2 regions of the Rosistilla carotiformis genome follow, and region 2 is predicted to be linked to the other one. Evidence: riboswitches for the same ligand, from Rfam matches in the RefSeq annotation. Region 2 holds a riboswitch; the other holds the start of a gene.
What was found. Region 2 has a riboswitch for cobalamin ahead of Poly24_RS24345 (DUF1559 family PulG-like putative transporter). Riboswitches for the same ligand answer to the same signal wherever they lie in the genome.
Positions count from the first base shown of each region.

Region 1: linked by a shared signal. The riboswitch ahead of Poly24_RS10230 (DUF1559 family PulG-like putative transporter) and the one ahead of Poly24_RS24345 (DUF1559 family PulG-like putative transporter) in region 2 are both predicted to bind cobalamin.

Region 1 covers NZ_CP036348.1:2,761,448-2,777,562, reverse strand. The annotation lists gene Poly24_RS10250 (S9 family peptidase) at 1-1,359, shown strand, start outside; gene Poly24_RS10245 (lysophospholipid acyltransferase family protein) at 1,434-2,243, shown strand; gene Poly24_RS10240 (glycosyltransferase) at 2,240-3,376, shown strand; gene Poly24_RS10235 (UbiA family prenyltransferase) at 3,452-4,291, shown strand; cobalamin riboswitch at 4,535-4,762, shown strand; gene Poly24_RS10230 (DUF1559 family PulG-like putative transporter) at 5,041-5,991, shown strand; gene Poly24_RS10225 (DUF4465 domain-containing protein) at 6,088-6,921, shown strand; gene Poly24_RS10220 (3-keto-disaccharide hydrolase) at 6,945-7,634, opposite strand; gene Poly24_RS10215 (hypothetical protein) at 7,757-8,764, opposite strand; gene Poly24_RS10210 (KpsF/GutQ family sugar-phosphate isomerase) at 9,061-10,143, shown strand; gene Poly24_RS10205 (KdsC family phosphatase) at 10,156-10,674, shown strand; gene Poly24_RS10200 (hypothetical protein) at 10,682-13,771, shown strand; gene Poly24_RS10195 (hypothetical protein) at 13,810-14,478, opposite strand; gene pyrE (orotate phosphoribosyltransferase) at 14,646-15,209, opposite strand; gene Poly24_RS10185 (DUF5077 domain-containing protein) at 15,450-16,115, opposite strand, start outside.
Region 2 covers NZ_CP036348.1:6,748,627-6,764,741, forward strand. The annotation lists gene Poly24_RS24325 (ribbon-helix-helix domain-containing protein) at 1-86, opposite strand, end outside; gene Poly24_RS24330 (sulfatase family protein) at 206-1,735, opposite strand; gene Poly24_RS24335 (PQQ-binding-like beta-propeller repeat protein) at 1,934-3,172, shown strand; gene Poly24_RS24340 (DUF4870 domain-containing protein) at 3,187-3,540, opposite strand; cobalamin riboswitch at 3,736-3,953, shown strand; gene Poly24_RS24345 (DUF1559 family PulG-like putative transporter) at 4,136-5,029, shown strand; gene Poly24_RS24350 (hypothetical protein) at 5,088-5,423, shown strand; gene Poly24_RS24355 (DUF58 domain-containing protein) at 5,753-6,646, opposite strand; gene Poly24_RS24360 (AAA family ATPase) at 6,670-7,698, opposite strand; gene Poly24_RS24365 (hypothetical protein) at 7,732-8,064, opposite strand; gene Poly24_RS24370 (methyltransferase domain-containing protein) at 8,067-8,684, opposite strand; gene Poly24_RS24375 (sugar phosphate isomerase/epimerase family protein) at 8,712-9,428, opposite strand; gene Poly24_RS24380 (hypothetical protein) at 9,604-12,381, shown strand; gene Poly24_RS24385 (site-2 protease family protein) at 12,516-13,655, shown strand; gene Poly24_RS24390 (alpha/beta hydrolase family protein) at 13,680-16,115, shown strand; gene Poly24_RS24395 (serine/threonine-protein kinase) at 16,112-16,115, opposite strand, start outside.

The sequences.
Region 1 (16,115 bases), 3.4 Mb from region 2:
TCACCCGACGACCTGGTATTGCAAGAATTCAATCGATTGCAAAACGAAAACCGAGTGATCGTTTGGGATGTGGATTCGAATCGCATGCGAACGGCGCTGACCGAAACCGACGCCGCCTGGGTCGATGTGCACGACGAGATGTTCTGGCTCGACGATGCCACGCGTTTCACCTGGATCAGCGAACGCGACGGATGGCGACGCGTCTACCTAGCCTCCCGCGACGGCCAAGCGCTGGTGCCGATCACGCCCGAAGGAATCGATGCGATCGAGTTGCTGGGGATCGACGAGGCACAGGGGCTCGCTTATGTGATCGCCTCGCCGGAGAACGCCACCCAGCGGTACTTGTACACCGCGTCGCTGACCGGCAACCAATGGAAGCGGTTGACGCCAGCGGATCAACCGGGAACGCATCGCTACCAACTGTCGGCCGATCGCAAGTTCGCCTTCCACACCTATGCGACACTCAACACGCCACCGCAGACCGATCTGATTTCGCTGCCCGATCACCAGCGGATCGAAATGTTGGAATCGAACGATGCGCTGCGGAAGAAACTGGCCAAACGGAAACTGCCCAAGGCGGAACTGTTCCGCGTAGCGATCGAGGACGGCGTCGAATTCGATGCGTGGTGCATCAACCCGCCCGATCACAAGCCGCGAAAAAGGTATCCGCTGTTGATCTATGTCTATGGCGAACCGGCGGGGACCACGGTCCACGATCGCTGGGGCGGATCGAGTTTCCTGTGGCATCAGATGTTGGCACAGCAAGGCTACGTCGTGATCAGCATCGACAATCGCGGGACGCCTCAGCCGCGAGGACGCGATTGGCGTAAGAGCATCTATCGCAAGATCGGCATCAACGCGCCGCAGGACCAAGCCGCGTCGGTCCGGCAGATCTTGAAGGATCGCAAGGATATCGATCCCGATCGCGTTGGCATCTGGGGTTGGAGCGGTGGCGGTTCGATGTCGCTGTGCGCGATCTTCAAATTCCCCGACCTCTACAAAACAGCCATCGCGATCGCTCCGGTTCCCAACCACCGCTATTACGACACGATCTATCAAGAGCGTTACATGGGATTGCCCAGCGACAATGTCGATGGTTACCAGGAGGGTTCGCCGATCACGCACGCCCACAAACTGGAGGGCAATCTGTTGTTGATCCATGGCACCGGCGACGACAACTGCCACTATGCGACCAGCGAGATGTTGATCAACGAATTGATTCGGCACAACAAACCGTTCGACATGTGGGCCTACCCGAACCGCTCGCACAGCATCTCCGAAGGGAAAAATACGACTCGGCATTTGCGAGCGTTGATGACGCGGTACTTGAACGACAAACTTCCGGCGGGCGGACGATAACGCTCGATGGAGTTTCAACCGACGTCGACGCTCGACTTGTTTTTTACAGGCGGCCGACCTAACCTGGGCTCCGCATGAGCGAGACGCCCACAAACCCGCCGGTTCCCGAAATCAGCCGCTTCCTGTTGCGCGGCTTTCGTCGCTACAGTCGGCGGATGATTCGTAAGCAGTTCCACGCGGTGGCGATGCTGCGCGAAGGCCTTGCTGCTGTCCGTGGCATCGCGCCGAATCAACCGTTGATCGTTTACGGAAACCATCCCGGATGGTGGGATCCGTTGGCCGCACACCTCGTTTGCGAAACCTGTTTTCCCGATCGCGACTTCTTCGCTCCGATCGATGCGGCGGCGCTGCAGCGTTACCGGATCCTCGCTCGCTTGGGCTTTTACCCGCTGGAAATGGGAACCGCCACGGGTGCTGCAAGCTTTCTTCGCTGCAGTCGTGCGATCTTGGATCGTCCCGCCGCTTCGCTCTGGTTGACTCCCGAAGGCCGCTTCTGCGACCCTCGCGATCGCTCCGCCGAACTGATGCCCGGCCTGGCCCATTTGTGCAGCCGATTCGAACGAGGCGCGATCGTCCCGTTGGCGATCGAGTACCCGTTTTGGGAGGAACGACTTCCCGAAATGCTTGTGGCTCTCGGCGATCCGATCGACGTCGCCGCGCATCGCGACATGAACAAGTCGGACTGGAGAGGACTGTTGACGCAGCGGCTTCGAGGGACGCAAGATCAGCTCGCCCGCGTGGCGATCGATCGCGATACCAAAGCCCTGGAGATCGTCCTTCGCGGCGGGCGTGGTAGCGGAGCGGGCTACGACATGGCGCGGCGAGTCCGTTCGCTGTTCAGCGGCACGCGGTACCAAGCATCTCATGGCGGAAAACTACAGTGATCGCGATCGTCTTGGCTAGCCTCTGTTTGCTGTTAACCGGTATTCCCGCCGCAATGATCGCTTGGAATCTTTGCTGTTTCCGCCGCTTGCCGACGCAGGTCGACGATCGTCCAACGCCGGTCAGCGTGTTGATCCCGGCGCGAGACGAAGCCGCGGGGATCGCGGCGACCTTGGAACATCTGTTGGCCAGCGAGGGCGTCGAGTTGGAGGTCGTTGTCCTGGACGACGATTCCCAAGACGCGACCGCAGCGATTGTTGCGGAGATCGCCGATAAGGACTCGCGACTGCGGATCGCCCATGGCAGCAAGCTGCCACGCGAATGGAACGGCAAGCAGTTTGCCTGTTGGCAGCTATCGAAGCTGGCTCGCCACGATCGTTGGTTGTTTTTGGATGCCGATGTCCACGTCGAACCCGACGCGATCGCTAGGCTCTCGCACTGCATGGACCGCCGCGCGGGCCAGGCGCAACCGCTAGCCCTTTTAAGCGGCTTCCCGCATCAGGAAACCGTCGGCTGGATCGAAACGGCGATCGTGCCGCTGATGCATTTTGTCCTGCTGGGATTCCTGCCGATCTGGCGAATGCAGCGCGTCACCGATCCCTCCTACGCCGCGGGCTGCGGGCAGATCTTCATGACCGACCGCCAAGCGTATGAATTGGCGGGCGGTCACGCCGCGATCGCTCGATCGCGGCACGATGGGATCAAATTGCCGAGAGCGTATCGGCAGGCGGAGTTGATGACCGACGTGATCGATGGGACTGATCTGGCGAGCGTTCGGATGTACCGCAGCGGGGCGGAGGTGTTTGATGGCGTGATCAAAAACGCCGACGAAGCGCTCGCCCGCCCGGCGTTGATCGTCCCTGTGACGCTCTTCTGCTTGGCACCGCTTGCCGCGGCGATCGCTATGATCGGGTTTACGATCGCGGGAGCATGGATTGCCAGTGCGATCGCGGCGTTTGCTTTTTGTATCGCAACGCTGTCGCGAGTCGCTTCGGTCCGACGGTTTCGCCAGCCACTATCGTCGGCTTGGCTGCATCCCTTTGCGTTGGTGCTGTTTGCCGGGCTGCAATGGATCGCGTTGTGGCGGCACAGCCGCGGTCGCCGAGTTGCGTGGCGCGGCCGCATTGAATCATAGTTTCGTTGTTTTCCTGTGGCGATGCCGGTTGGTAGATTGTCGTCGACATCGTCTTACCGCAAGCGAACCCAAGACATGCTGGAAACCATCAAAATCGCTCGGCCTGGATTCTGGCCAACGCATGTCTGGTTCTACCTGCTTCCGTTTGCGGGGCGTGACATGTTCGGATCGACTCCGTTTTGGCTCGGCTGCTTTTACGTCAGCTTTCCTCTTGGCTTGCTGTTGTATGGTTGGAACGACCTGGGCGACTACGTTAGCGATCGCTGCAATCCGCGAAAGGACAGCTGGCTGTTTGGCGGGCGTCCCGACGAAGCGATGCGGCAACGGTTGCCATGGATCATCGCCGCGGTGCAGGTCCCGTTTCTGATCGCATTTGTGATCATCGGCGGCTGGTGGATGCTGCTCTGGTTCGCCGCGGTGCTACTGACCAACGCGACCTACAACACGCTCGGCTTCAAGCGCCTGCCGGTCTTGGATCTACTGAATCAGATCGGCTACCTATTGATCTTTCTCCTGGGCAGTTGGCTCTGTGGCGTACCTCAGTTGAATGCGGCGACGATGGTCTTCAGCGCGTTGTTTGCGATGCAGAGTCATCTGTTTGGCCAGTTGATGGATATCGAAGAGGACCGCATCGCCGAGCGTCATAACACCGCGATCACGCTCGGCGCGGTCCCGTCGAAGTGGTTGTTGGTCGGGATCATGCTGGTCGAGGTCGCGATCTCGTGGACCTACTTCCAATCGCCGATCGTCGCGGGATTCATGTTCGCCGGCGCGATCTTCTTCAGTCTCGATGCACTCGCCGGCCCCAAACAATACCCGCCCCTGTTCACCAAGCTCTTTTTCGTCGCCTGGAACCTAATCGTGATCGCCACCATGCACTTCGTCTGGCGCTACGGCGTCTTCCTCGTCGATTGATCCAGCACAACGAACGCCCCCAGAATCGATCGAACCACGCCCCAATTGCTCCTTCCGTTTATCAACGGCATACCAAAATTTGCATGGTTTGGCGAAGCGTGTGGTTTCGAAATCTGAAACGAAACCGCCAAACGGCAGCGACGCATATTGGCATCCCACACATCCCCAAACGGCGGAATCCCGCCGAAGGCTTGGCCGTCGCTTCAGCCAAAAGAGGCGGTTGACGCTGGAAATCGCGGTACTATCATGTGACTCGTTCGTGGTGACTTGCGGTGCTTCTGCACTGCGAGCGAACAGGGAACTCCGGTGAAAAACCGGGACGGTCCAGCCGCTGTGAACTGCTTCGAGTGCCAACGCATTCGATTCGATGCTCCTTCTACCGAAGTGCCATTGCTTGGAATTCCAGGCGAGAAGGCTGTGAGTATTCGAAAGGCAGTGAGTCAGAAGACCTACCACGCGCAAGACGATTGAGTGCCTTCTTGGATTGAGGCGGTCGTTGCAATGTGTTCTGTCCCCAATTGCTCGTGCAATCACGGCCGTTTCGTCGTTTGCGCCGCGTGGTGTCGTCATAACACATTGATTTGTTTCATCGTTTGTCGATACGTTCCCGCCTCTCCTTAGCCGCTGCGCGCTCACACTTTCTGAAAATCGAATACGGTTCTCAGTAGACAGGGAAGCTGCGCGCCGAGGTTTCGTGGCGAAGCGTGTTTCGACGCAGCAGCGAAGGGATCGGGACAGAGATGCCCAGCGTGAAGGAACCACCAATTGCATCGCCGTGCACCAATCGGTGCCGGTTGGATTGCCAAGCGATTTGCAGCGGATGCGGCCGCACGAAAGATGAAATCACCGGTTGGTCAGCCGCCTCGCCGGCGGAGCAACTGACAATCGTTCGGCTCGCGAAATTGCGTCAGCCCAAATTCCAAGCGGCCGGATTCACCTTGATCGAATTGCTTGTTGTGATCGCGATCATCGGAATCTTGGTCGCCCTGCTGTTGCCGGCCGTTCAAGCAGCTCGCGAAGCCGCTCGCAAGATGAGCTGCAAGAACAACTTGCGTCAGCAGGGAATCGCGTTGCACAACTACCACGACGTGCATCAAACGCTGCCAACCGGATGTATCGAGTGGCGGTCGTGGGGCGCACCGCCAACGCAGCGACAATTCGCTTGGTCGGCGATGCTGTTGCCCTTCTTGGAACAACAAAACGTCCATGCCCAAATCGATTGGTCGCTGCCGTACGACGCTCCTGAAAATCTGCCCGCCGCGTCGACGCGGCTGAGCGTCTACGAATGCCCCACGGCGATCGAGCGTCCCGCGACGCGGGGCAGGTCCGATTACGGCGGCATCTACGGCGAGCGGATGGTCGATCGCGATCCGGAAGATGGCCTCTTCTTGTACGAGCGGTCGGTGCGGTTTCGCGACATCCGCGATGGGCTCACGCAAACGCTCGCAGTCGCCGAAGACGTCGGCGGCCCGGACAGCGAATGGATCAATGGCCGCAACGTCTTTGTGCAGGCCTACGGAATCAACGATCCCGACGCCTGGATCGGCGACAACGAGATCCGCAGTCTGCATAGCGGAGGGGCAACCGTGCTGTTTGCCGATGGCCGAACGATCTTGATGGCCGAAACGATCGATAAACAGCTGCTTGGAAAACTGATCACTCGCGGCAAGGGCGAAGTGGTCGACTCCAGCGCCTACTGATTTTTAACCCTCGATGGAATGCTTGGCTGCCGACTTGCGACGCAGCTCGCGATTCCATCGACCACTGAATTCCACAACTCTGACGAAACCACAACAATGAAAATTCAACTGCTTGCCTTGATGATCTCGCTCGCTTCGGCGGCACCTTCTTTTGCCGACATCGTAATCGATTTCGATGAACTGTCCGGATACACCGACTCCACTGCCGACGGTAGCTATTTGAACGGCTACGGTTTTGGAGCCGCTACCGGCAGCTGGACTTCCGGTGGCGCGACTTTCGGGACAAACCAATGGGGGCCGGGATGGAGTTACTCCAACGTTGACAACACGACCATGGCGGACTACACCAACCAGTTCGCAGCGTATCCAGGAACTGGTGTTGGCGGCATGGGCAATTACGTGATCGGGACGACGTTTTCCCCAAACGGCGCCTACTTCAACCTGTCGGCCAATCTGCAAGCGAAGTCGATCGCCGTCGCCAATTCAACCTATGCCGCTCTTTCGATGCTCAACGGCGATGGTTTTGCCAAGCCGCACGGCGGAGATACCGGAAGCGACCCCGATTACTTCCGCGTCACCTTCACCGGCTTTGAACAAGCCGATGTCGGCGGAGCGAGTACCGGAAGCGTCGAGTTCTACTTGAGCGATTTCCGATTTAGCGACGACTCGTTGGACTACATCGTCGAGGACTGGCAGACCGTCGATCTGACGGGATTGGGCGACGCGCGTTCGATCGGGATCACGTTGGACGGCAGCGACGTCGGCAGTTACGGACTCAACACGCCCGCTTACGTGGCGATCGACAATCTTGCCGTCACCGCAGCCGTTCCCGAACCGGGAAGCATGGCGATGCTGTCGGTTGCCTTGGTCGCCGGCGGAATCGCCCGGCGACGTCGCAGCAAACGACAGCAGAAAATGAAAACCAGCTGACCTCAGCCGGGACGCTCCGTCGGCTAGCTCTGCGGCTTCAGTTCCTTGATCCGCAGATTGCGGAAGCGGTAGGTCTGCCCTTTTTCGCCGTGGTGTTGAATCGCGATGAAGCCACTCGCATCGGTGTCGTCTTCGATCTCGGTCGTGACGACGCCGTTGACCTCGATCTTCAGCGAGTCGCCTTGGCAAGTGATTCGGTACTTGTTCCAGCCGTTGCGGTCCAACGCGCCGGCGACTTCGGGCTTTTTAAAGTAGGCTTGCGATTCCTCGGCATGCTCCAAGAACTTTGCTTCTTTGGTGCGGCCCTTGATGCTCGGCCAGATCCATCCGCGGCGACTCTCGTCATACAGACCGCCCGACCAGCGGCGATCCGATCCATCGCATTCGGCTTGGTAACCGTAGACCTTGTTCTTTTCGGAGTGACAGCGGAACATGAAGCCCGAATTCGCTTGCCCCTCGGGGATCATCACCTCGCCTTCGAAAACAAAATCGCCGTATTTCTTGTCGGTGACCAGGAAAAATTTCTTCGACGCTGTCAGATGGATCTCGCCGTCGACGACGTTGACTTCGCCCCATTCATACGGATTGTTCCAGCCGCTGGTGTCTTCGCCGTTAAAGAGGTCGGTCCATTGATCGTCATCCTGTCCGATCGCCGCGCCGGAGATCAGGAAGGCCGAGAGCAGCAGGGCTGCGATGTTGGTCGTTGCTTGCATGCGAATCGTGTTTCTCTAAGAGTTGATAAAAAAGGAGCGTGCCGTGCGCACGCGCTCGTAGGGGTGAGTTGCTTATTGTAGTCGCCCAGTCAACGTTTGTAGGGATCCGTCCACTCTAACGCTCAAGTTGTCTCGGCGATCGCTTCGTCGCTACGATCCCCGCGAGGGGACAAACGCACAAATTGCAGTCCCATTCTCCGTAGCACCCACAGGCTCAACATACACCCGACAACTTGGGACACCGCCAAGACGAGTCGAGGCACAAGTTCAGCTCCCACCGCGACCGGGAAGGGATTGCTGGAGATCATTTGATAGATCGCTAGATTGACGACCATAAGCGCCGCATAGACGCAAACGCCCAGAACCAATCGGATCCAAACGCGACGCTCCCGCATCCAAATCAAAAACAGGATCGTCCCCCACAGCACCGCCGCGCTAAGCACGGTCGTGACCAGGACGACCAGTAGCGTGGGGGCGACCGCCGCGCTCGTTCCCAGTTGCAGCGATTGATAGACCCGGTTGAGTGGTCGAGCGATCGCCATCACGACGGCGACCAAGCCGATCCATCCGAACAGTTCGGCGATCGTGATCGGCTGTTTTACAGGCAGTTGGGGGAGTCCCGCGTCGACAAGACAATATCCCGTGATCCGCCGGAGCAGGACAAAACCGCCGATCGCCAGGATGAATCGCATCAGGTCCCATCCCACCTGCAGCACCGCGATCTGCGAATATTGGAACTCTAAAAATTCGCGGACATTATAGAGTTGAAGCAGCGTCGGCACCTCGCAGGCGATCAAGCCTAGCAACAGATATCCGATCACGGGCCAGCCTTGCCGCCCCAGCACCGGATACCGCCACGCGATCCAAATCGGCACGATCAGATAGTAGAAGAACTGTATGCCGCTCAGAAAATAGCTCAGCAGGCCGATCCACACGTTCTGGATCGTGTATTCGTTGACCAATTGGCTGCCAAAGCTGAGAGCGGCCAAGCTGGCCGGACCAACGGTTGCTAGCAACAACACAAATCGTTCGGCGCTCCGTTGTCGATCGACCGACTCCGATTCCGCCCGATCGTCGCTGAGGCGCGTTGGTTGAGGTGAATCGTCAGCGGGCGTTTCGTCTGCGGTCATCGTTTTCTCGTCACGGCAATCGGAAGTTCATTTGTCGACAAACGGAAACCGGCTGCCGCGAGCATCGATTGTAAGTGATTTGGTTCTCCGCCTGCGATTGCAATGCATGCAATTGGTTCTAATCTTCCACCACTCGCCCGAAACGCTAGCGTTCGACCGCGACGCCGGAAGCCGTTGGATTTGCAAGCATTATTTATGCCCGGTTCGCGTTGTGGCGAACGGATCAAATGAATAGACTCCGCTTCGTATGTCGATAGACAAACGTTAGACCATTCGACTCCGATCAAGGATGATCCATGAGTGCCCAACCAATCCCCAAGCCTGCGGGCGATTGCGCGAACGATTCGCTAGCCGCCGCGACGCCGATCGAACAATTGCGATTCGCTCGCAATGTGATCCGTGTCGAGGGACAACACCTGACCCGATTGGCGGCTGAGATCGACCAAAGGATTGTCGCCGCTGCAAATCAATTGCTCGCCTGCAAAGGTTCGGTGATCATCTCGGGAATCGGCAAAGCGGGAATCATCGGGCAGAAGCTGTCGGCGACGCTATCGAGCACCGGCACGCGGTCACACTTCCTGCATTCAGCCGAAGCGGTTCACGGCGACTTGGGCAAGGTCCAAGCTGACGACGTGGTCGTGCTGCTTTCGCACAGCGGCAAGACCGAAGAGGTCGTCCGCCTGCTGCCCGCCCTGTCGGCTCAATCGCAGTCGTTGATCGCAATCACCGCCTCGGCCAACAGTCCTCTCGGGCAAGGCGTCGACCTCGTGATCGAGATCGGTTCGACGCAGGAGGTCTGCACACTGGGACTCGCACCATCGACAAGCACCACGGCGATGCTGGCGGTCTGCGATGCATTGGCACTGCTGACCAGCGAACTCCGCGGATTCACCTCCAGCGATTTCGCTCGCTACCATCCCGGCGGCAGCCTCGGACAAAAACTCTCTTCCGTCGACGACGTGATGCGACCGGTTGGGCAATGCCGGATCGCATCGGACAGCACTTCGGTCCGCGACGTGTTGGTGATGAACAGCAAATCGGGAAGACGATCCGGCGCGGTGATGCTGACCGATCAAGAGGGACGCCTGTCGGGAATCTTTACCGACAGCGATTTGGCTCGTCTGTTGGAACGCCGTCGCGAGCGAGCGTTGGACGGGCCGATTGTCGAAGTGATGTCGAGCCAGGTGACGCGCGTCCGCAGCGGTTCGTTGCTCGCCGACGCGATTCAAATCCTCGCCCAGCGAAGGATCAGCGAACTGCCAGTCACCGATGCAAATCAACGACCCGTTGGTCTGATCGACATCACCGACATCGTCAGTTTGTTGCCTAACGACGAACCGAATCCGCCTCAGATCCTGCCCATGCGTCCCCAGGTTTGAACAACATTGAGTATGAAATCGGATAGCGAAATCGCAGCTCCCATTAAGTTGATCCTGTCGGATGTCGACGGCGTGTTGACCAATGGGCAGATCATCTACGACGCGGCGGGCTTCGAAACGAAAGCCTTCCATGTCCGCGATGGCTTGGGGATCAAGCTGTGGCAGCGAGCGGGGTTCTCGTTTGGGATCATCACCGCACGGAACAGCGAGATCGTTACGCGTCGCGCCGAGGAACTGGGGATCACCGGCCTGCGGCAAGGCTGCCAACAGAAGTGGGACGCAGCCGTCGAACTGATGCAGGAGGCGGGATGTGGCCCCGAGCAGACGGCTTACATTGGCGACGACCTGCCCGATCTGGCGGTCATGACACGTGTCGCTTTACCGGTTTGTGTTTCCGACGCGGCCAGCGATGTACGCAAGGCGGCGACCTGGATCACTAAGCTGCCCGGCGGAACGGGAGCCGTCCGCGAAATGATCGAACGCTTGCTGCACGCTAAATCAAAATGGGATTCGCTGGTCGTTCAGCGTTAGGATCGGGATGCCCACTTCACCGTTGGATTTTATCAAAGCGCTTGTGGTCTGCTTGTTGGCAGCCTGGGGCTACGATTATGCAATCGCGCCAGCGTTGGTGGGGCAAAAGCAGCTTGCCGAGATCCCGATCCGCGCGCCATCGGACGTCGGCGATTCGAAGATCGCTGAATATTTCAAACCGGGATCGTGGCAGCGAGAATCGCCCAAGCAGATCGAGACCGAGATCGGTGTGCTGTTATTCAAAGACTGGCAACGGTTGAGCGATAATCGCTGGAAGCTGTCTCCCGTCACGCTGTTGCTGCGCAGCGAAGATTCGGGGGAGGAAACGCCTAGCGGCGAAGTCAACATGCGTCGTCCGATCTTGTTGGAAGCCCCCGGTGGCGCGGAAATCGAATTCGCCGAATCACTATCGGTGATCGATGGTAGCACGCCGCCGGTTCAGGGAGGCCATCTGATCGGCAACGTGCAGATCATCGGTCCGGCCACCAAAAGCGACGGCAGCGATCGGTTGCAGATCAATGCCAGCGACGTCCGTATCAATGGCAAGAAGATCTGGACGACGGCACCGGTCCGCGTGCAGGTTGGCAACGCCGTCGCCGAAGGCCGCGACTTGACGATCGCATTAGCTGGCGGCGGCAAAATTCCGACTCAGCGTTCCGATTCACCGCTGGCGGTGCTGAACGAACTGACGTTGATCTATCTGGATCGACTGCATGTCCCGTTGGAACAGGGAACCCTCTGGCCAGCGCTGCCCGAAGTCTTGGCCGCGCGTCCGCCGGGATCGATCCCGCCATCGGGCGTTGGCGGCAGTCTAGACGTTCGCTGCGGCGGCGCGATGAGGTTCGATTTCGCCACCTACACGTTGTCGCTAAGCAATCAAGTCACGATCGAACATCGCGGTCCCGGCCTGCCGGTCGATGTGATCCGGTGTCCCAATTTGGCGATCGAGCTGGAAGATCCGTTTGGCAACTCGGTCGCCAAACCGTCTCCCGATCGGATGATCCGTCGCGTTCGCGCCTTTGGTGGCCCAGTCACCTTCGACGCGCCGACGTTGATGACGCGCGTCTCCGCCGAATTGATCGACGCCGATTTCCGCAGCGGAGTGATTCGAATCGCCAGTTCGCGCGGGATCGATATCGCCCATCGCGCGATGCAGTTGGTGCTGACCGATTTTGAATACCGCTTCACTCCCGGCGCTCCGACCGACTTGATCCAATTAAAAGCCGCGGGCGAGGGACGCTTGATCGCTCACGACCCAACGATGCCCTTTCGATCTTTCGGATGGCAGGATCAGCTGCGGATCACGCCCCAGACCGAACCGAATAAGTATCAGTTGTGGATGCTGCAAGCGTCGGCGATCCTGCCCGACGATGGCCGGATCCGCACCGACAGCCTCGGCTTAGGCTTCACGCTTTTGCCCGAAACGCCTGAGTCCAAGCAAGGTGATGACGACGCACCGCTGAAGGGACGATTCCGTCCCGAGAGTCTGGTCGCCAAGGGGAACGTGCTGTTCGACACGCGCGAGATCTACGCCAAGACCGAACAGCTGGATCTGTTCATCGAACAAGTCACCGCCGATTCGCCGCCCGAGCAACAACTGCGGCTGAATCGCGCTTCGGGAGAGACGCTGAAACTGTGGACCAAGGAACCCGAATCGTCGGTCGCCGCGACGGGAGGTTTGGGCGCAGGCTTTGGTCAGCCCGCCGCCGCCAGCCAGCCACGGCCTCATATCAGCGGTCGCACGTTGTCGGCGAACATTTTGACCGACGGCAAGAACGCTGTCGCGCATGAGTTTTCGATCAACGAAGACGTCCGCATCGAACACGTTCTCGAGTCGCAGCAAGGCCCGTTGCCGGTCGTCTTGACCGGACGCGAATTGATTTTTGTCGACGGCGCCGAAGGGCGGATCGTCCAGGTTTCCGGCTTTCCAGCACAGATCGAGATCGCCGACGGCTACTTCCGCGGCCCGATGGTCCAATTGCGAATGGGCGACAATTCGCTGTTCATGGACCGCGCCGGCGAATTCCAGATGCCGACCTCGGTTCTGTCAGCCGCGGGTGAATCGAACTTCCGCTGGGTCGCGCCGCCGCGCTGCACTTGGGAAGGTCAGATGCAATTCAACGGCCGCACCGCTCAGTTGATGCGTGGCGTCAAGATGACCGGAGCGGTGACGACGCTGGACGAACCGACGCGTTGGGACCTGCACGTCGGTTGCGATTTGTTGGAAGTCAGCTTGGCACAGCGGATCAACTTCACAGCCCCCGACGCTTCGAAGCAAGCCGATGTCGAAAGGATCTCGTTTCGCGGGATCGATGCAAACAGCAATGGAGTCTTGCTGTCGGCGGTCCAACGCGATCTTCGCGGCAATCTGATGGGAAGCCACCAATTGCAATTGCCCACCCTCGACGTGACCCCAGCCCAATCGCAGCTGTTGGGAAGCGGACCGGGTTGGTACCACATGTGGAGCAAGCCGGAAGTGACCGACTCCGGCCCACTGGCAACGCTCTCGAAAACCGGCGGCTGGCTGGCCGCTCACCTGGTCTACCAGGAGAAAATCGAAGGCAACTTCGCCAACAAGGTGTTGCGATTTGTCCGGGGTGTCCGCGTCGCAACCTCTCCGGTCGCCAACGAGGAGCAACGGATCGACGCGCGTCAGATCGTCGAAGCTCAGGACGGGCAAGCCGTCTTGGACTGCGACCAGTTGGAGTTTTCGCAAACGCCGTCGGCACATCAGTTTAATTTACGTGGCCAGTCGTTTGGGCAATGGGAAGCCAAAGCGATGTCGAACGTTGCGTTCCAGGGTCGCAACGAGAAGGGCTTGTTCCGCGGGACCGCCGACCGAATGGGCTACATCGCCGACAAAGACCTGTTCGTAATCGAAGGTGTTCGCAACCGCCCGGTCGAATTGCAGCGGCAATACGCCAACGGCCAATCGGGCGGATCGTTCCAGGCCGAGATTTTGAAGTTCAAACCGCGAACGCTGGAAATCATCGATCTGCAGATTCAGAACTTGAACCTCGGCGACCTACAGCAAGGCTTCGGCGTTCCACCTCAGCCTCAAACCGCGACACCGAATCCCCAGCCGCCAAGATTTTAAACCGCCGGATCAATACGCCGGCAGGCCGAGACGATACGCTAGGCGGCGCGATAGAGGATCGCATTGCCTCGTTTTCCGCAGGCGTCGACGGCACCGGTCTTACGCAAACAGTAGGCGATCTGTTGAGCGGTTCCGCGGCCACATTCGATATGCCCCGCAAGGTCGGAGGTGTCGAAGGGATGCGGAAGTTGATCGCTGCCAATCAACCGCAGAAGATCCTTCGTCGTGCGGAATTCATGCGTCGATTCGATGCTTTCGAGCACGTAGTCCTTCGTTTTGTAGTCTTTCCCGTAGCGGCGACGCTTGCGGCGATCCGGCGGCAGACGCCAATGTTGGACGTTGACCATCGGGACTTCGATCGTAAGCCGCGGATGGGGAAAGAGCCTCGTAAAATACATCAGTTCAGCAAAGACATCGATCAACGCACCGCGTTTGGGACTGAGCCGTCGGCCCAGCACCGGACCATCGGCGGTTGCCTGCCTTACGATGCGGGTGCGGAAGACGATCGGCTTCACCACGCGGACATCGTGTCGCCGTAGCAGTGACTGAATCTTGGGCCGGATCGAGCTCAATGAGGCGAACTGAATCTCGATCAGTTCATCGCCCCGAATCGCATCGATCCGATAACTCCCCAACCGCACCTCGGTATCCGCTTCCGAAGCGGCATACATTCCTTTGAGCGATCGGTGCAGCGATGTCTCCATCATTCCATCCTTGGATTGAGTCTTGCGACCATACCAGCACGACGCGCGAGCGAGAGAAACCCTGTCGGCCAGACAAACCAATCACTCGTTTGCGCTTCGTGCTCGTAAGCTTCCGTACGGGTAACTGATCCGGGGCTTCACGGCGATCGGGGCGCTCGTCTCGCGAGCGTTTATTCGGGTTCGATTCCGAAGTCGCGGATGGTCAACAGCGTTTCGAGCTTCAAGCCACGCTCGGCAAACTTTGCTTCCCCCCCCGCCAAGCGATCAATGATCCCCAGCACACCAAGGACGTTCAAACCGAAGGCCTCAGCAGCGTCGACAGCCAACAGCGCGCTGCCGCCGCTGGTGATCACATCTTCAACGATATAAACACTTTGTCCTGCCGCGACGGGGCCTTCGACCTGACGCCCAGCGCCGTGCCCCTTTGGCTCCTTGCGAACCATAAACCCACGCAGCGGCAGCCCTTTCTGCCCCGCCAGTGTGACGATCGACGCGGTGATTGGATCGGCACCAATCGCCATTCCACCGACTGCCGAGATCTGGTTCACGCGGTCACCCAACATCGCCAGCATGCCCGCAGCGATCTGATTGGCCCCTTGGGGATGCAGCGTGATTTGCCGGCAATCGAGGTAATAAGAAGCAGTTTTCCCACTGGCCAACGTGAAGGTTCCGGTTTGCAGGGCAAATTCACTGACGAGTGCTTTGAGGGCTTCGCGGTCGTAATCAGCTGACATGGGTTCGTTTTAATAGATGGATAGGATACGGGTTCGGGACGCGCGTCGCGGTGGAGTTCCGCGCTGGCATAGCAGCTTAATGCCATCGGCGAACCGGTACCACGCCAAAATTGCTTGTGAAGGCCGATTTGCCGTGCCGATTGCATGGCCTCGGCAGCTCGCGAGCCGGGGCGACATGGATTCGGTGGCGAACTCGCGTCGCTCGCACGGTTCTCGGCGTTTGTCCGCAGGCGTCCCCGCCTACGGGACCGGAATCAAGCGGATTTGGCGGATATCGCAGACTGCCCCTTTGACTTTTTCAATCGCGCGAACGTCCAGCGAATAGTCGCCGGGAGACTCGACACGCAGCGTGCCGACGTTGCGCGGTTTAAAGTTCTGAAAGTGACCGGTGTCTTCGACGGTGAACTGGCACGTTTGCCCAGCCAGTTCGATCGCGACAGTGCTGCCGCCATGCCCCTTGCCACAGCCCTGCAACACCTCCACCTGAAACTCCATCGGGCGGGCGATCTGCACCTGCCACTGAGCCCAGTCTTTCGCATTGGCCCAGTATCCGATCGTGTTTTTGTGGGACTGCGGTTCGTATCGCAATAACACGCCATGCGTGACGGCATGATGTGCCGGCAGCGTGATCGACCCATCTTCGGACTGCGACACTCGATGCGGTTGCTTGGCCCAAAGCACCGGTTCGATCGTTTCAAAAACCACGACACGCCCCTGAGGATCGACATCCTTGGGAAATCCGATGTCCCAGGTTTCCGGCTCGGGGCGGAAGGTCAGCTTCGTCTGCTCAGGCGATTCGCCTTCAAAGTGCAAGCTTTTCATCTGGTTGTTCAGCCGCGGGAACGAGATCTTGCGATCCTTGGGCAACGACTCCACGTGCAATTCCAACGAACTCGGCTTCCAAAC
Region 2 (16,115 bases):
ACGGCCTCATTTGCCGAATCGTATTCGCCGGAGGCGACGAGCCCCTCAACAAACTGCATTGCTTCGCGTGGTAGTTCGATGTTCATCCCATACCTCTGCTGTTGAGACCAGGAGACTGAATGCGGTGTCTCACTCGGTCTCCTTGATTCTACGCCACCGAGATTCGATTTGACAGAATCCGCTTGGTATTACCCAAACCTCAAGCCTATTTGTCGACGCGGCCTGGCGGGCGGGCACCGGTGGCGGGGCGTTTGGTCAGTTTGTCCCCCAGGTCGTTGCGAGCGGCTTCGGCGTGCTTCTGCAACATCGCCACGACTTCGGGATGTTGGTCGATCACATTCGTCGTTTCGTTGACGTCGTTGTCGAGGTCAAACAATTCGAGCCCGATCGTTGTGTGCTGATAGTTCGTCGGCAGACCATCGGTTCCCCCCGGCTTGCCAGCAAGCGTTCGGTAGCGATGTGGAAAGTGCAACTTCCAGCGATCGTTGCGAACCGCGTGCAGTTCGCCTCCGCTGTAGTAACAGTAAAACGCTTCGTGAGGCGATTTCGCTTGCCCCTCTTTGTCGAACATCAGCGGAGCGATATCCTTGCCGTCGATCTTGTGCTTAGGCAACTCGGCACCAATCAAATGGGCGACCGTCGGCAGGATGTCGATCGTCGACGCCAATTGGTCACACGTCGTCCCGGCGGGAATTTTTCCAGGCCACTTCATTAACGTCGGCACGCGGTAGCCTCCCTCGAACATCGTTCCCTTCCCTTCGCGGAGGCTCGTCACGCCGGCGTGATCGCCGTACGACAACCAGGGTCCGTTATCGGAGGTGAAGATCACGAGAGTATCGTCCTCGATGCCGTTCTTCTTCAGCGCCGCGTTGATCTGCCCAACCGACCAATCGACTTCCATCACAACATCGCCGAACAGCCCACGCTTGCTCTTCCCTTTGAACTTTTCCGAAACGTACAGCGGGACGTGAACCATGCTGTGAGGAACATACAAAAAGAAGGGCTTGTCTTTGTTGCGTTCGATAAACGAAACCGCTCGCTCGGTGTACTGAGTCGTCAGTTGCTCCTGATCCTCGCCGCTGACCTGCGGATTGATCGTTTCGTTCCCTTCGATCAACGGCAGGTGTGGCCATCGTTTCACACGTTGTTCCATCGGCAGATGCAACACGTCGGGATGGTAGGGCCACATGTCGTTGCTGTAAGGCAAACCGAAGTATTCGTCGAAGCCATGCTGCAGCGGCAGGAAGGGTTTCAAGTGCCCCAGATGCCACTTGCCATAGATCGCTGTCGCGTAGTCTTTCTGTTTGCACAGTTCCGCGATCGTCATCTCATTGGGATTCAATCCCGCCTTGGACCCAGGTCCATACGCGCCACTGATCCCAAGCCGGCGGTTGTAACATCCGGTCATCAGCGCAGCTCGCGACGCCGAACAGACGGCCGACGAGACGACAAAATCGGTAAACCGACGCCCCTGCTGGGCCATCGCATCAAGGTTCGGCGTCTCGATCCCCTCGGCACCAAACGGGCCGATGTCTTCGTATCCCATGTCGTCGATAAAGATCAACACCACGTTGGGCAAGCGCTCCGCTGCGGCGGCGCGTTGCGATGCCGATCCGCCGACCAACAGACAGATCAACAAACTCAGCGGTGTTGCGATCGCTGCCGTCCATGTTCGGATCGCCCGCGGTCGGCGATGAATTCCCGACGACTGGATTGGAGGGTGGCTAGAGAGCATGGAAATCCCGGGTGGCTGAAGGTCTTGGGGGTGAGGTGGGAACCAAAATCGGCAGCCCCCAGTTTTATTGCTCAGCCGTCCCCGGTCAATTCCCGGCCGTAATGGAGGCGATTGGGTTGCGAGTTGCCACGTTGACAATCATGGTTTAATCTCAGTGATCCCTCCCAAACCTGTGTTGAATTCCCACCGAGGTGCCCTGTGAAGTCTATTGCTGCGTTGATCATTCTGTTGCTGGCCAGCGCCGCGGTCGCCGAACAACCGTACTGGAACCAGTTCCGCGGCCCCGATGGCGACGGCAAAACCGCGGCGACAGGGCTGCCGGTCACCTGGAGCGATACCGAAAACGTCGCCTGGAAGACGCCCGTTCACGGCAAGGGATGGTCCTCGCCCGTCGTTTGGGACGACCAGATCTGGATGACGACGGCATCCGAAGATGGCAAGCAGATGTCGGCGGTCTGCGTCGATTTCAACAGTGGCAAAGTCGTGCACGATGTGCCGCTGTTCGAAAACGCCGAACCGCGATACTGCCACCCGCAGAACAGCTACGCCTCGCCAACCCCGGTCGTCGAAGCGGGCCGATTGTACGTCCACTTTGGCAGCTACGGAACCGCGTGTGTCGATACGACCAAAGGTGCCAAGATCTGGGAGCGACGCGATCTGGTCTGCAACCACTGGCGTGCTCCCGGATCGTCGCCGGTCCTACACGGCAACCTATTGATCGTCGCCTACGACGGATACGACAACCAATTTGTGATCGCGTTCGATAAACAGACCGGCGAGACCGCGTGGCAGGTCGACCGAAACATCGAATACGGAACCGACAACGGCGATCACAAGAAGGCGTACAGCACGGCAAAGATCATCCAACACGAAGGCCGATCGGAAATGATCAGCCCCGGCGCTGTCGCCACGATCGCGTACGATCCCGAAACCGGCAAAGAACTGTGGAAGGTTTACCACGGCGGAATGAACGCGGCCCCACGTCCGCTGTTCGCCAACGGTTTGGTCTACATCACTGGCGGCGCGAATGACCTGGGTTTGATCGCCGTCCGTCCCGGCGGCACCGGCGACGTCACCGACTCCCACATCGTCTGGGGCAAGGGGCGTGGAATGCCCAAACGCGGATCGCAGATCATCGTCGACGACCTGATGTTTGCGATCACCGACGACGGGATCGCGATCTGCTTGGACGCCAAGACGGGCGATCAGATCTGGAAGCATCGACTAGGCGGCGACTTCTGGGCCTCGCCGCTGTACGCCGAAGGTCGCATCTACGGCTTCAACAAAGATGGCGACTGCCCCGTGTTCGAAGCGAGCGACAAGTTCAAACTGCTGGCCGACAACAAGCTACCCGAGACGATCTGCGCGTCGCCCGCGGTCGTCGGCAACAGCTTGATCATCCGCACGCAGTCGCACCTGTACCGGATCGAAAAATAGCGGTGGCGCTGCGGTTACTTCAACAGTCGCAGCGTGAAGGGATAGCGATACATCTCTCCTTCGTTCGCAGCCAGGGCGGCCCGGATTGCGAAGTAGACATGGAAGACGACCAGCCCCAGGCCCAACGGAGCTGTCAAAAAGATCCCAAAACCAAAGGTCAGGAAGGTGGCGGCGACCAGCGCGATACCATACAGCATCACCGAGATGTTGAAGTTCAGCGCCTCCTTGCCGTGCGCGTCGACAAACGGCATCTCATCCTTCTTTAGGATCCAAACGATCAACGGCCCAAAGATGCTGCCCAGACCATTGGCCAGGTAGCCCAAAAGGCCGCACAAATGGCAAGCCATGGCAATCGTGTTCGCATTCATGCTGTGATTCCTCCGTCTGATTCCGTCACCCAAACACCCGACAATCCCGCCGCACCGTGCGGTGCTTCTAATGACAATTCGCCATTGCAGCGACAATCTTGGATGATTGCAGGAAACGGAGCGCTCGCCAACTACTAATAGCAATCTGGCACACCCTCCGACAAATCAGCGATTGACGGACACAGGCCCGCTGTTAGAATCGAGCCCGACATGGGTGCCGAGCGTCGACTTGTGGTCCGTTCGGAGAATAGGGAAAACGGTGCAAATCCGTTGCGGTCCCGCCGCTGTAACCGGGGACGAGGCTTAAATCACTGCCACTGTGACCGATGCGATCACGATGATCGCGGTTGCGGGAAGGCATAAGCCAAGGCTGAACCGGGAGCCAGAAGACCTGCCCAGCTGTCATCGCACAATAGCGTCGTACCCTCGGGGAACAGGGAGCGGACGTGATTTTTTGGTTGCGCTCGCGTTGCAACGGCACTGGCCGGCAATCGTGCGAGCGACGAAAGATCTCGATCTTCGCTCCTGTTCTGCGCCGTAGGGACCGCGAACCGTAGAGCCACCGTGGCAGTCGGCTCGAAAGATCTTTCCATCCATGAAAATGAACAATACGCGCAGCGCCGGCTTCACGCTGGTCGAACTGCTGGTCGTGATCGCAATCATTGGCATCCTCGTCGGATTGCTATTGCCCGCCGTACAACAAGCCCGCGAGGCAGCTCGCCGCATGCAGTGCAAGAACCGGCTGAAACAGATCACTCTGGCACTGCATAATTATGCCGACACCTACCGCGAAACGATGATTCCCTACGTCGTCGAAGATCAAGCGCGGATCAATTACCTGGCGACCTATTCGGGATCGCAAGGCAAGGCGCAGTTCTGGTTCGGAACCGTCGACTACGATCAACCCGATCCGAATCAACAACTCGATTACACCCTAGGCCCCTTGGCTCCGTTCATCGAGACCAGTTACACGTCGTTCCAGTGTCCCGATTTTGGCCCCGGACAGATGGACACGGTGAAATACGGTTTTCCCGCATCGGGCTTTGGCTTCAACGGCCACTACCTTTCGCGATCCTCCGGGATCGATTGGTTGCCGCCGACATACGCCGCGGCCCCCAATCCCGAACCGATGGTCCGTCGTTTTGCTGAAGTCCGTTCGATGAGTGCAACAGTCGCTTTTGCCGACAGCGCCCAAGTCAAACTTGTCTCCTTCTCGCCGCCAGCTTACAGCTTTGAAGAGAACTGGCTGCTGGAGCCTCCCAGCCACAACTTTCCCTCCGTCCACTTCCGTCATCACGGCGCTGCGAACGTTGCCTTCCTGGACGGACACGTCGAATCGCGAGAGCGACACTTTAGGATCGACGTTCCTGGCACCAACTATATGTCAGCAGAACAAGCTGCATTGATCGACGAGAAAAAGCTGGGCTACGTCAGTGAGGGTCACCTGGACGACCCTGCGTTGCAAGACGAACTGTACGACCGCGAGTAGGCGATCCAGTCCGCTGAGTTCCTATTCGCACCCAACGCCTTCCCTGGAAGTTCGATCGATGTTCGCCAAAGTAAAAATCCGCCAAGCTGCCGCCTGCCTATTGCTGCTAACTGCCATCGGCTGCGGCGAGACCGCACCGCCGGTCGCCGAGGTCACTCAATCGGTCTACGTCGACATCGACACGATGCAAGCGGTTGTCGCCGACACCGTCACGCAGACTCCCGCCATCCACCCGGTCACCGGCAAACGGACGCTGCAACCAGCACTCTATTGCCCCAAGTGCGAGCGTTGGCACGCGATCCCATCGGTCGAACAGATCAACCGACAACCCGGCGCCACCCGCTGCCCCAAGACCGGCGCCGAAATGACCGCCGACGGCCCTTTGCCCGAATAGCGTTCGGCGGCCAATGGGCCGCAAAGCGGTCGCATTCGTTCCGCAGGCCGGGCCGAAGGCCAGGCGATTTGCATAGCCCAGGCCAGCGGCCTGGGAACACATCGCGCCCCGGGCACCGCGAGGGCCAACGGCCCGGCGATTTGTTCGCCGATCGATCCGAACGCAGCAAATTGCCGGGCCGTTGGCCCTACCGATCAAATGCTGCGATTGCCATTCCCAGGCCGTTGGCCTGGGCTAGGCAAATTGCTGGAGCTTCGCCCCGCCATACCCAAACCAGGCTCCAAACCCAACCGGACTCCAAACGTTCCGACGGCCATTGGACCGGAGCTCTAGAACCGCGATTGACGGCTGGAGAGGTATTCCGTGAGTGCTTTGTCGAAGGGCATGCTGGTGTCCAGCGGCACGTAATCGACTCGCAACTTGCTGCACCGCTCGCGGTAGCCTTCGCGAAACTCTTCGATCGCTTCCAGGTAATCCTGGCGGATCTCGGTCGCGTCGACGGGCATCTTCTGTCCCGTTTCGGGATCCTCGAATTCGACAGGCCCATCGTAGGGAAAATGGACTTCCGATTCGTCCAAGATGTGAAACAGAATCACATCGTGGCCGGCGTGTCGCAGTTGCGCCAGAGCTCGATAGACCGGTTCGGGATCGCCCAGCAGATCGGAAAAGATCATCAACAGACTGCGGTGCGGCAACATCGCCGCGACGCGGTGCAAGCTGTCGCCGAGGTCGGTCTCTCCTTCGGGCTTCAGCCGCGACAACTGGGCCAACAGATCGGTCACCTGGCTGCGACGACTGCGGGCCGGCAGATTCGCTCGCAACTTGTCGCTGAACGTCAGCAGCCCCACCGGATCCTGCTGCATGATCATTAGATAACAGAGCGAGGCGGCTAGGCAGATCGAATATTCAAACTTCGAAAACTGCTGGCGATGCGTAAACCCCATCGATCGACTAAGGTCCATCATCAGATAGCCGGTCAGATTCGTTTCCGATTCGTATCGTTTGACGTAATACTTGTCGGTCTTGGCGTAGACCAGCCAATCGATCGTCTTGGGGTCGTCCCCTTTGCTGTAGCGGCGATGCTCGCTGAACTCGACCGAAAACCCGTGGTACGGGCTAGCGTGCAGGCCCTGCAAAAAACCGCGAACGACCATCTGAGCGCGTAGATCCAGACGCTTGATCTGGTTCAGAACTTCCGGCTTCAGATAGCTTTCGGCGGACATTGGGTTTCGAACCTAACGGTGGATCATTGAGCGAACTTGGGGGCTTCGGGAACGGGGACGTCTTTGATCAGTCGAGCGACCAAGTCGTCGGTCGTCACCCCTTCGGCCTGGGCCTGGAAGTTCGTGCTGACGCGATGCCGCAGGATCGGAACTGCCACGTGCCGCATATCGTCGATGTCGACGCTGAAGCGTCCATCCATCGCGGCGATCGCTTTGCCACCGTTGATCAGAAACTGACCAGCTCGCGGACCAGCACCCCAGTCGACCATCTCCTTGATGTAATCGGGAGCCGACGGATCGCGAGGCCGCGTGGCGCGGACCAACATCGATGCGTATTTGATCGCATAGGGGCTGACCGCCACGCTTTGAACCAACTTCTGCACATTCAGAATCGCCCGCCCCGACAGGACCTTGTTCGGTACCACGATCTCGCCGCGGGTGGAGTTGGTCAGGATCTGCTCCTCTTCAGCCGCCGACGGATAGTCGACTTTGATGTTGAACATGAAGCGATCCAGTTGAGCTTCGGGCAACGGATACGTTCCCTCTTGCTCGACAGGATTCTGCGTGGCGATCGTAAAAAACGGATCGGGCAGACTGTAAGTCGTATTGCCGACACTGACCTCGCGTTCCTGCATCGCTTGCAGCAGCGCCGCTTGGGTCTTGGGCGGAGTCCGGTTGATCTCGTCGGCCAACAAGACGTTGGTGAAGATCGGGCCTTCCATAAAGCGGAACTCGCGGCGGCCGTTGGGATCCTCTTCCATCACGTTGGTGCCGGTGATGTCCGACGGCATCAGGTCGGGAGTAAACTGGACCCGCTTGAAATCGACGTCCAAGATCTTCGCCAGCGTGCTGACCATCAACGTCTTGGCCAGGCCGGGGACACCTTCGAGCAGACAGTGGCCACGGGTGAAGATCGCCGCCAGCAATTGCTCGACAACCTCGTTCTGCCCCACGATCACCTTGCTCAATTCCTGCCGCATCGTCTGTTGATGCTGAGCGAATTCTCGCAGCACGTCGCCCAGGTTGCGTGGCTTGTTGGTCGGAGTGTTCATGCGGCGTACCTGCCTGAGGGTTGGGTGGTTCCGTTACTCTTTCGCCAGCGACTTGACGAATTCCACAAAGATCTCGATCTGCTTGGGCGATTCGATCCGGTCGATCACGCGGTACAAATGTTTGGCGGTCCCAAGCTGCTTGCCGTCCAACGGAACTCCGCCAGCCAACAGGTCGCCGATCGTGCCGCCGCCGGTCGTCTTCAGCGTCCGCCCGATCTTGCCACCTTGAGTCATCGCCCAAAAAGTGGTCGCGGCGTTGGTGCTGTCGCGATCGGTCGCCACGTCGGATCGAACCGTGTCGCCTTGCAGCGGTCCGTCGCGGAAGTGAAAGATGATCACGCCACCTTCGATTTGATTCACAGTCATATTTATCTGGGCACTTTGCGAACGAGTCTCATGTCGTAGGGGCCGCAAAAGGTTAAAAAGCAGGCCCCGTTTTCGGCGTACTTTTCAAACACCGTCTCTAAAAAGTCGCCTTCTCCCGGCCAAGGGTAGGCGAAGATCAGATCGAAGTCATCCACATACAAACCAATTTCCGGATACACACTATCCTCGGAATGTCCCAGCGAGGGTAGCCCCAGGTCGTCGGCCAGTCGCTCGCTGCCATCGGGCAGAAAGTTTCCGTGCCACAATTCGACCGATGCCTGCAAGTCGGCGATCGTACGCCGCGCTTCGACGATCAGATCGGCTTCGGCTTCGATCCCGATCACGTCCCAGCCCAGTTCGTCCGCCAAGCAGCTGACAACAGCAAATCCGCAGCCCCATTCGCAGAAGCGATTTCCCGAGACGATCCGCTGGCTGCGGATCAGGTCGAGCGACTGGTGGACCAGTTCAAAATCGGAGGCGACAAACTGTTCGATCGGCGCGCGATCCCAACGATCTTGAAAACGCTGGATTCGATCGCTCGCTCGCTGCAGCCAATCGGTCGTCGCCTGCGGGGGCACGCGGTCCAGATCGATCGGCAGGTCGATTTCAATCAGAGGCACAGAGGGGGACTTTCGAAGGTTGCCAGCTTACATATTGGCCAGATAACCGACTGCATCGGTGATCTCGGCGATCGGATCGGCAGCGCCGCTGCGTTGAACCACGACCCAACCTTGATAGTGATGGTTTTCCATGTAGCCAAGGATGTCATGAAAATCGGCCAGTCCTTGCCCTAGCGGAACTTCGATCCCGCGGCCGGCTGCCAGATCTTGAACTCCATCTCGAGCGGTGATCAGACGAATCCGATCGCCCAAAGCACGAAGGGCTTCGCCGGCGGAGAAGCGGTTGATGATCAGATTGCCCGGATTAAAGGCGACCGGCGTAAACGATTCCTCGTTGGCGTCCAACAACCGCAACAGATCCGCCCCCTCTTCGGTTCCCGTTTCGGGAGTCAAGAAGGCGCCGATGTGTGCGCCATAACGATTGATATCATCCAACACACTGCGCAGATGATCCCAAGCGGCGCTTTCGGGATCGCTGGGAACTTGCCCGATTTGGTTGACGACCACATCGGTCCCCAACTGGAACGCCATCCGCAGCGTCTGCTTGGTCGCTTCGACGCGGCGGTCCAGATCGTCGAGGACGTCGTAGCCGCGGCGGGTTTGAAAACGGATCGAACTAATCCGCAAATTCAGATCATCCAGCATCTTCCGGAACTGGCGAACGCCTGTATCGGTTAGTTCGGCTGGACGCAGCTCGGTTCTGGCGTCGATTTCGACAGCACGGGCGCCCATCTTTGCCGCCATAAGCAAAGCTTTCTTAAAGGGCAGGTTCAGAGATCCCAGTCGGACGGCGATACGAGTTTGAGACACGTGTTTTCGTTAGACTCCGCGTGGTGAGGCCCGCCCCAAAGGTGCCAGGCCGAAACAAGAAGGCGCCACTTTAAGCCGCAGCTGAGCTAATAGAAAGTGGATTGAGATTTTGAAACGAAAATCGCACCGAAACGCATCGATCGCCCGCTTGTCGATCGGCGGGTTCGTTCCGCCGCTGGCGGCACGATGGGTCGCGATTTTCGTCACCGCAATTTTACTCCCCACACCCTTCGCTGCGAAGGGAGCCCCCTCGAGCGCGGAAACGGTCACCCAATGGTCGTTTGAACAAAGCAACGACGTCAACTACGACAACTGGCCCGATAATTGGCGGCGCCGCCAAGGGCCGCAGTATCCGGCTTATCTGTCGATCGAAATCGTTCCCAAATCGACCGAACTGATGGAAGCCGCGATCCGCGCGGACCATCAATTTGCCCCCTACCGAAAACTCGCCGAGCAGTTGGGGATGCCTCGCGATTGGCTGTTTGCCGAACGGATGGTCGACCGCTATCTGAGAGTCCAGTTGAACGGTGGCGCTGCGGTCGTCCAGAGCCCACCGATTGCTGTCGATTCAATTTACAGCTATCGCTTCGTCGGTTCGATCTTCACCCAAGGCTTGCAACACGATTCGGCTTGGATTGAATTCCTGTTCGTCGACGCCAGTGGTGAGGTGTTGGCAACGCACGCGACCCCAAAATTCAGCGGCGACACCGAATGGACTCAGATCGCACTACCGACGGTTCCGCCGCCTCAGGACGCCGCGAACATTCTGGTTCGATTGCACGTCCAGCCGCGCGGCGAAGCGGACATCTACGGCGAAGCGGGCTTCGATAACATTCGCATCGAACGCCTGCCGCAATTGCAGGTCACCACCGACCAGCCGCGCGGGCTGTACGCGGTCGGACAATCGGCGACCGCGACCTGCCACGTTTCGGGTTTGGCGGAAGTCGTGACGCGACTGCGATTCCGTTTGCAAGGCCCGCAAGGGGAAGCGTTGTCAGAATACGAAGCACCGCTGGACGACGCGACGGCAAAGCACTTGCATGGCCCGATGCCTGCGACCGACGGAAGTGCCGCGAAACAGACGCTTACCCAATCGTGGCAATTGCCGAAACTGGGGCCTGGATTTTATCGCGTCTATGTCGACCTGTACGCGCAGGAAACGCAAACCCACACCGCGACCGCGACCCTTGCGGTCTTGGAAGAGCTGACGGGGCAGAGTGGACCGTTCGGGTGGACGCTCGGTTCGGGACACGACCCGATCTCACGCCGCGAACTGCCGCAATGGTTACATTCGTGTGGCGTCGGCTGGGTGAAATATCCTTGCTGGCTGGATCCAACCGACACGCAAGGAGCCGACGATTTGGCGTGGATGATGGAGCGGTTGCAGGAACGGGGCATGAAAAGTGTGGGGATGTTGGATCAACCGCCCCACGAACTGCGGACCCACAACGACCCGCGCACGCGGAAACCGCTTGCGCCACTGCTGCGCGATCCGACCGACTGGCAGCCACAACTGGAGGCTTTGCTGACACGACTCTCGATGCGGACTACGTGGTGGCAGATCGGGGGCGAAGGTGATCACAGCTTCTTGCGACACCCGAATCTCGCCGATACGGTCGACGAGATCCGACGCGAGCTGCAAGGATTCGGCCAACCGATCCGTGTGGCGTTGTCATGGCCCTGGTTGGATCCGAGCCCTAACGATTCCACCGGTGGCTGGAAAGCAATTTGCCTGACCGAAAATGAACCCTACACGACAGCTGAATTGGATGCGAACCTGCAGGCGATGAAATCGGATGCGTTGGAAAAGTGGATCACGTTGGATCCACTGGACGCGGGACGTTATCGCCTGGAAGATCGGATTCGCGATCTGGTCGGACGGATGCTCACGGTGCGCCGGCATCAAGTGCCGGTCGCGTTTATTTCCGATCCCTTCGATTCAAAACTGGGCGTCTTGAATCCCGATGCGACCCCCGGTGAAATGCTGCTGCCGTGGCGTACGACCGCGACCCTGATCGGCGGACTGCAACACGAAGGTTCACTGCAGATGCCCAACCGCAGCGAGAACGTCGTGATGTCCGATGGCGAGCGGGCGGTGATGGTGGTTTGGAACACGACCCCAACAGAAGAACGAATCTATCTTGGCGAAGGCGTTAAACAAGTCGATGTCTGGGGCCGATCGAAAGACGTGGCGACCGACGAAGACGGTCGACAGATCGTTTCGGTGGAAACGCTCCCCACCTTTTTGGTCAACGTCCATCCCGCGGTTGCCAAATTCCGCCTGGCCGCTGATCTGCAACCGACCCGTTTGGAAAGTCTGCCCGGCCGACAACAAACACTCCAATTGCGGTTGAGAAACACCTTCGATTCGGCGCTCACGGGGCGGTTTACGGTGCAAACGCCCATCACCTGGGATTCTCCACCCCAACCGACAACCGTCAACGTCGCGGAGGATGCGATCGTCGATGCCACCGTCGACGTGGCGCTTCGCAGCAACGCGGCGATCGGCCGCGAGCGAGTCCGCTTCGACTTCCTGATCGATGTCGAAAAACGGTTGCGATTTAGCATCTGGCGTGATCTGGACGTCGGCCCTGAAGACATCCAAATCGATCCCAGCATTCGCTTCGATCCGTCGGGCGCCTTGGTGGTCTCCGTCAATTTGATCAATTTGTCCGACCGCCAACAGGACTACAATTGCTATATGTTGACCCAGTCGCAGACGCGGCGACATCAGCGAAACCAATTGACCGTGGGTCCCCAGCAGCAAGTTTCCAAAGACTTTGTCTGGGATAATGGCAAGGAATTGCTGGGAACCACGATGACCCTGCAAGCTGAAGATCGCAACAGTAAACGGGTCCTCATCTACCCGATCGTGATCGAGCATTGATATCCAGTGGCTGGCAGGGGTCGGGCGACCCGGTATGCTGAAGCGAACGCTTCAAGTGCCCTCACACGGCTCGATCCGCTAGTCTGCGAACGAAAGTTCCCATCCCTCAAGTCCCAGTAATTTAGAACTCATCCATGATGTCTCGCCGCTTCAAGCTGGGAACCTTTTTCGGAATCGCACTGTTCATCCATTGGAGCTTTTTCCTGATGCCCGCGCTGGTGGCGTACAGCGAATGGAGCAATGGAGGTCGCTTGATCGATGTCCTGCTGACCCTTGGCTTTGTCGTGCTGTTGTTCGCCTGTGTGATCCTTCACGAATACGGTCACGTGCTCGCCGCCCGCGCCTTTGGCGTCGGCACCCGCGACATCACGATGCTGCCGATCGGCGGCGTCGCCCGTTTGGAACGGATGCCCGAGGAACCTTGGCAAGAGCTGGTCGTGGCGGTCGCCGGTCCCGCGGTCAACGTAGTGATTGCGACAACGTTGGGGATTGGGATCATCGCGGTCTACGGTTTTGATCTAAGCGGCAACGGCGAAAGTAATATGTTCGCCCATCGGTTGTTCGCGGTGAACATCGCGTTGATCGTGTTCAACATGATCCCCGCATTCCCGATGGATGGCGGACGCGTCTTTCGGTCGGTGGCATCGATGTTCACCAACCATCGCCGGGCAACATGGCTTGCGATGCGGCTGGGACAAGTGATTGCGATCGCGCTGTTTGCATTGGGACTCACAAATTTATCCAGCATGCCATTTTTACCCTTCATCGCCGCCTTCATCTTTTGGGTGGGGATGATGGAATATCGTCAGGTCGACATCGCTTCGCAGGTCAAAGATCTCCGCGTCCGCGACGCAATGCTGCGACAGTTCTGTGTTGCGTCGATCGACAGCACCGTGGCGGAATTCGCGCAGCGCGCCGCCGATGAATTGCAACGCGCCTTCCCCGTGGTCGACAACGGCGTCTACCGCGGCTTATTGCCGATGGAACCACTGGCCATCGCGATGCAGACCGCCGCGGGGCAACAGCGGACGGTGGGTGAGATCATGCGTTGGGAATCGATCACCGTCGACGAAAACGATCTCCTGGAAGAGGTCTTGGTCGGCATGCCTCGCGACGCCACGCAAGTTCCCGTTCTCGATTCGCAAAACAAAGTTGTCGGCCTGCTGGACACCGACAGCTGCTTACGCCGCGTCGCGTTGCGCTCGGGAGCGTCGAACCAACCTGCAGCCCCCGTCAGTATCGACTATTATTCACCTCCTGGAGACGAACGTTAGCCCACCCACCTCACGAGCCCACCCATGAGCCAACGCCCCGCCGCGCTTCTCATCCTGTTGTCGTTGTTCGGCCACGCTGTTGCCGACGATTCCATCCAAACCCGCCCTCTGAAGCCGACCCCGCAAGATTCCGACGACGCCACAACGAAAGGGCAATGGTCCGATGACGGGCCGCCGCGATTGCTGTCGTTGCCCGCAGATCCCGCTGCGGCGATGGCTGCCGGGATCGACCGCTTCTTGCTGGAAAAGCTATCGGCCGCCGATAACGCCCGGCACCAGTATTGGCGAGATGCCGATGCGGTCGCCAAGAACGTTCCTTTTCTGAGCCGACAACTGGGGCTAGAACCCGAGCGATACCCAACCGATCTTCAATGGGAATCGCCACCGTTGCGAACCAGCGACCGCTTCGAAGTCCATGCTGTCCGCTGGCCCGTCCTCTCCCATCCCGCCCCTCCGAGCGTCACCGAACCGGGCACGCCCGCCGGATTGCAATTGCAGCCATCGCTGTGGGGCGAGGGGCTGCTGTGGCTGCCTCGCAAAGCCAATGGATCCTCCGTCGTAATGCTCTCCCACGACGGCGAACCGTCCTTCTGGTCCGAACCGATCGCCGAGGATCAACGCGTGCGATGCGAGACGCTCGCCGCCCAAGGCTTTACGGTCCTCGAAGTCGCCACGACCGGTCACGACCGGATCCAACATGGCGGGGCCAAATTGCCGCGCCGCGAATACCTCAACCGCGCCGCCTTTGAACTCGGCCGGACTTTGGTCGGCTACGAAATTCAAACCGTCCAATCGGCGATCGATTGGCTGGCCCAGCAACCTGCGGCATCCAAAGCCGACGACGCCCAAGTCATCGTGGCAGGATGGGGCGAAGGAGGCCGCACGGCGCTGATCAGCGCCGCACTCGAACCGCGAATCGACCTGACGATCGTCGCCGGCTACTTCGGCCCGCGTGACCAAGTCTGGCAAGAACCGGCCGACCGCAACGTCTTCGGTCTGCAGAACCGCTTTGCCGACGCAGAACTTGCCGCCGCGATCGCGCCGCGAAAACTGGTCATCCAAACCGAGCCCCGCTTCGCGCTCGAAGAATCGGGGGATGCCGGAGCGAGCCCCGCCTCTTGGCATTCGCCGAGCCAGGCCGAAGCACAACAAGAGTTCGACCGAATCGCAAGCGTGCTGTCGGGAATCGGCCAACCGCTCGAGACGCCAGCACACGCCAAACTGATCTCCGACGAAAAGTCCGATCTACTGAACGACATCATCTGCCCGGCGCTGGACATGCCGGTGGCGCCAGCGGTTGCTGTGAAGTACGCAAAGACCGAGGCCAGCGAAGCGGCGGCGACCGGGAAACGGAGCGCGATCGATCGGCGCGCCCGTCGGTTGGCGATGATCGATCGCCACACCCAAGCGTTGCTGGAGGAGAGCGAATACGAGCGGGGCAAGTTCATGAACTTGGGGCACTCGCGAACGATTGCCAACAATGCTCACAACCAGCTCGACACCTCCTCACCCGCCGCCTATGAAAAGTCGGTGGAGCGGTTCCGCAAGATCTTTCGCGAGCAAGTGGTTGGATGGTACGACCAACCGAAACTGCCCGCCAACCCGCGGTCGCTGAAATCGTATCAAGGAACCGGTTGGACGGGGCACGACGTCGTCTTGGATGTCTTTCCCAACGTGTTTGCCTACGGCGTGCTGTTGGTCCCCAACGACATCCCCGCCGGTGAGCAGCGGCCCGTCGTCGTCTGCCAACATGGACTGGAAGGGCAACCGAGCGATACCTTCGCCAACGACCATCGCGCCTATCACGACTACGCAGCCAAACTGGCCGAAGCCGGCTACATCGTCTTCGCCCCACAGAACCCCTACAAAGGCAAAGACGCATTCCGCACGCTGCAACGCAAATCGTACCCCGTCGGCAAGACGCTGTTTTCGATCATCGCGGCGCAGCATCAACAGATCCTCGACTGGCTGAAAACGATCCCCAGCGTCGATCCCCAGCGGATCGCATTCTACGGATTGTCGTATGGGGGCAAATCGGCGATGCGTTTGCCAGCCCTGCTGCCCGATTATTGCCTGTCGATCTGCAGCGCCGACTTTAACGACTGGGTCTGGAAAAACGCTTCGACGCGCGCCCGGTACAGCTACATCGGAACCGGCGAATACGAGATCTATGAGTTTGGCCTTGGGAAGACCTTTAACTATGCCGAGATGGCGGCACTGATCGCGCCGCGTCCGTTTATGGTCGAACGAGGACACTACGATGGCGTGGGGCCCGACGATCGCGTGGCCAAGGAGTTCGCCAAGGCGAGGTTCCTGTACGCGGCGCGATTGAAATTGCCCGAGCGATGCGAAATCGAATGGTTCGACGGGCCTCACATGATTAATGCCGTTGGCAGCTTTGAATTTCTCGATCGCCATCTACGCAGCGGCGACGTGAAGCCTCCGTCGGCAAACGATTAA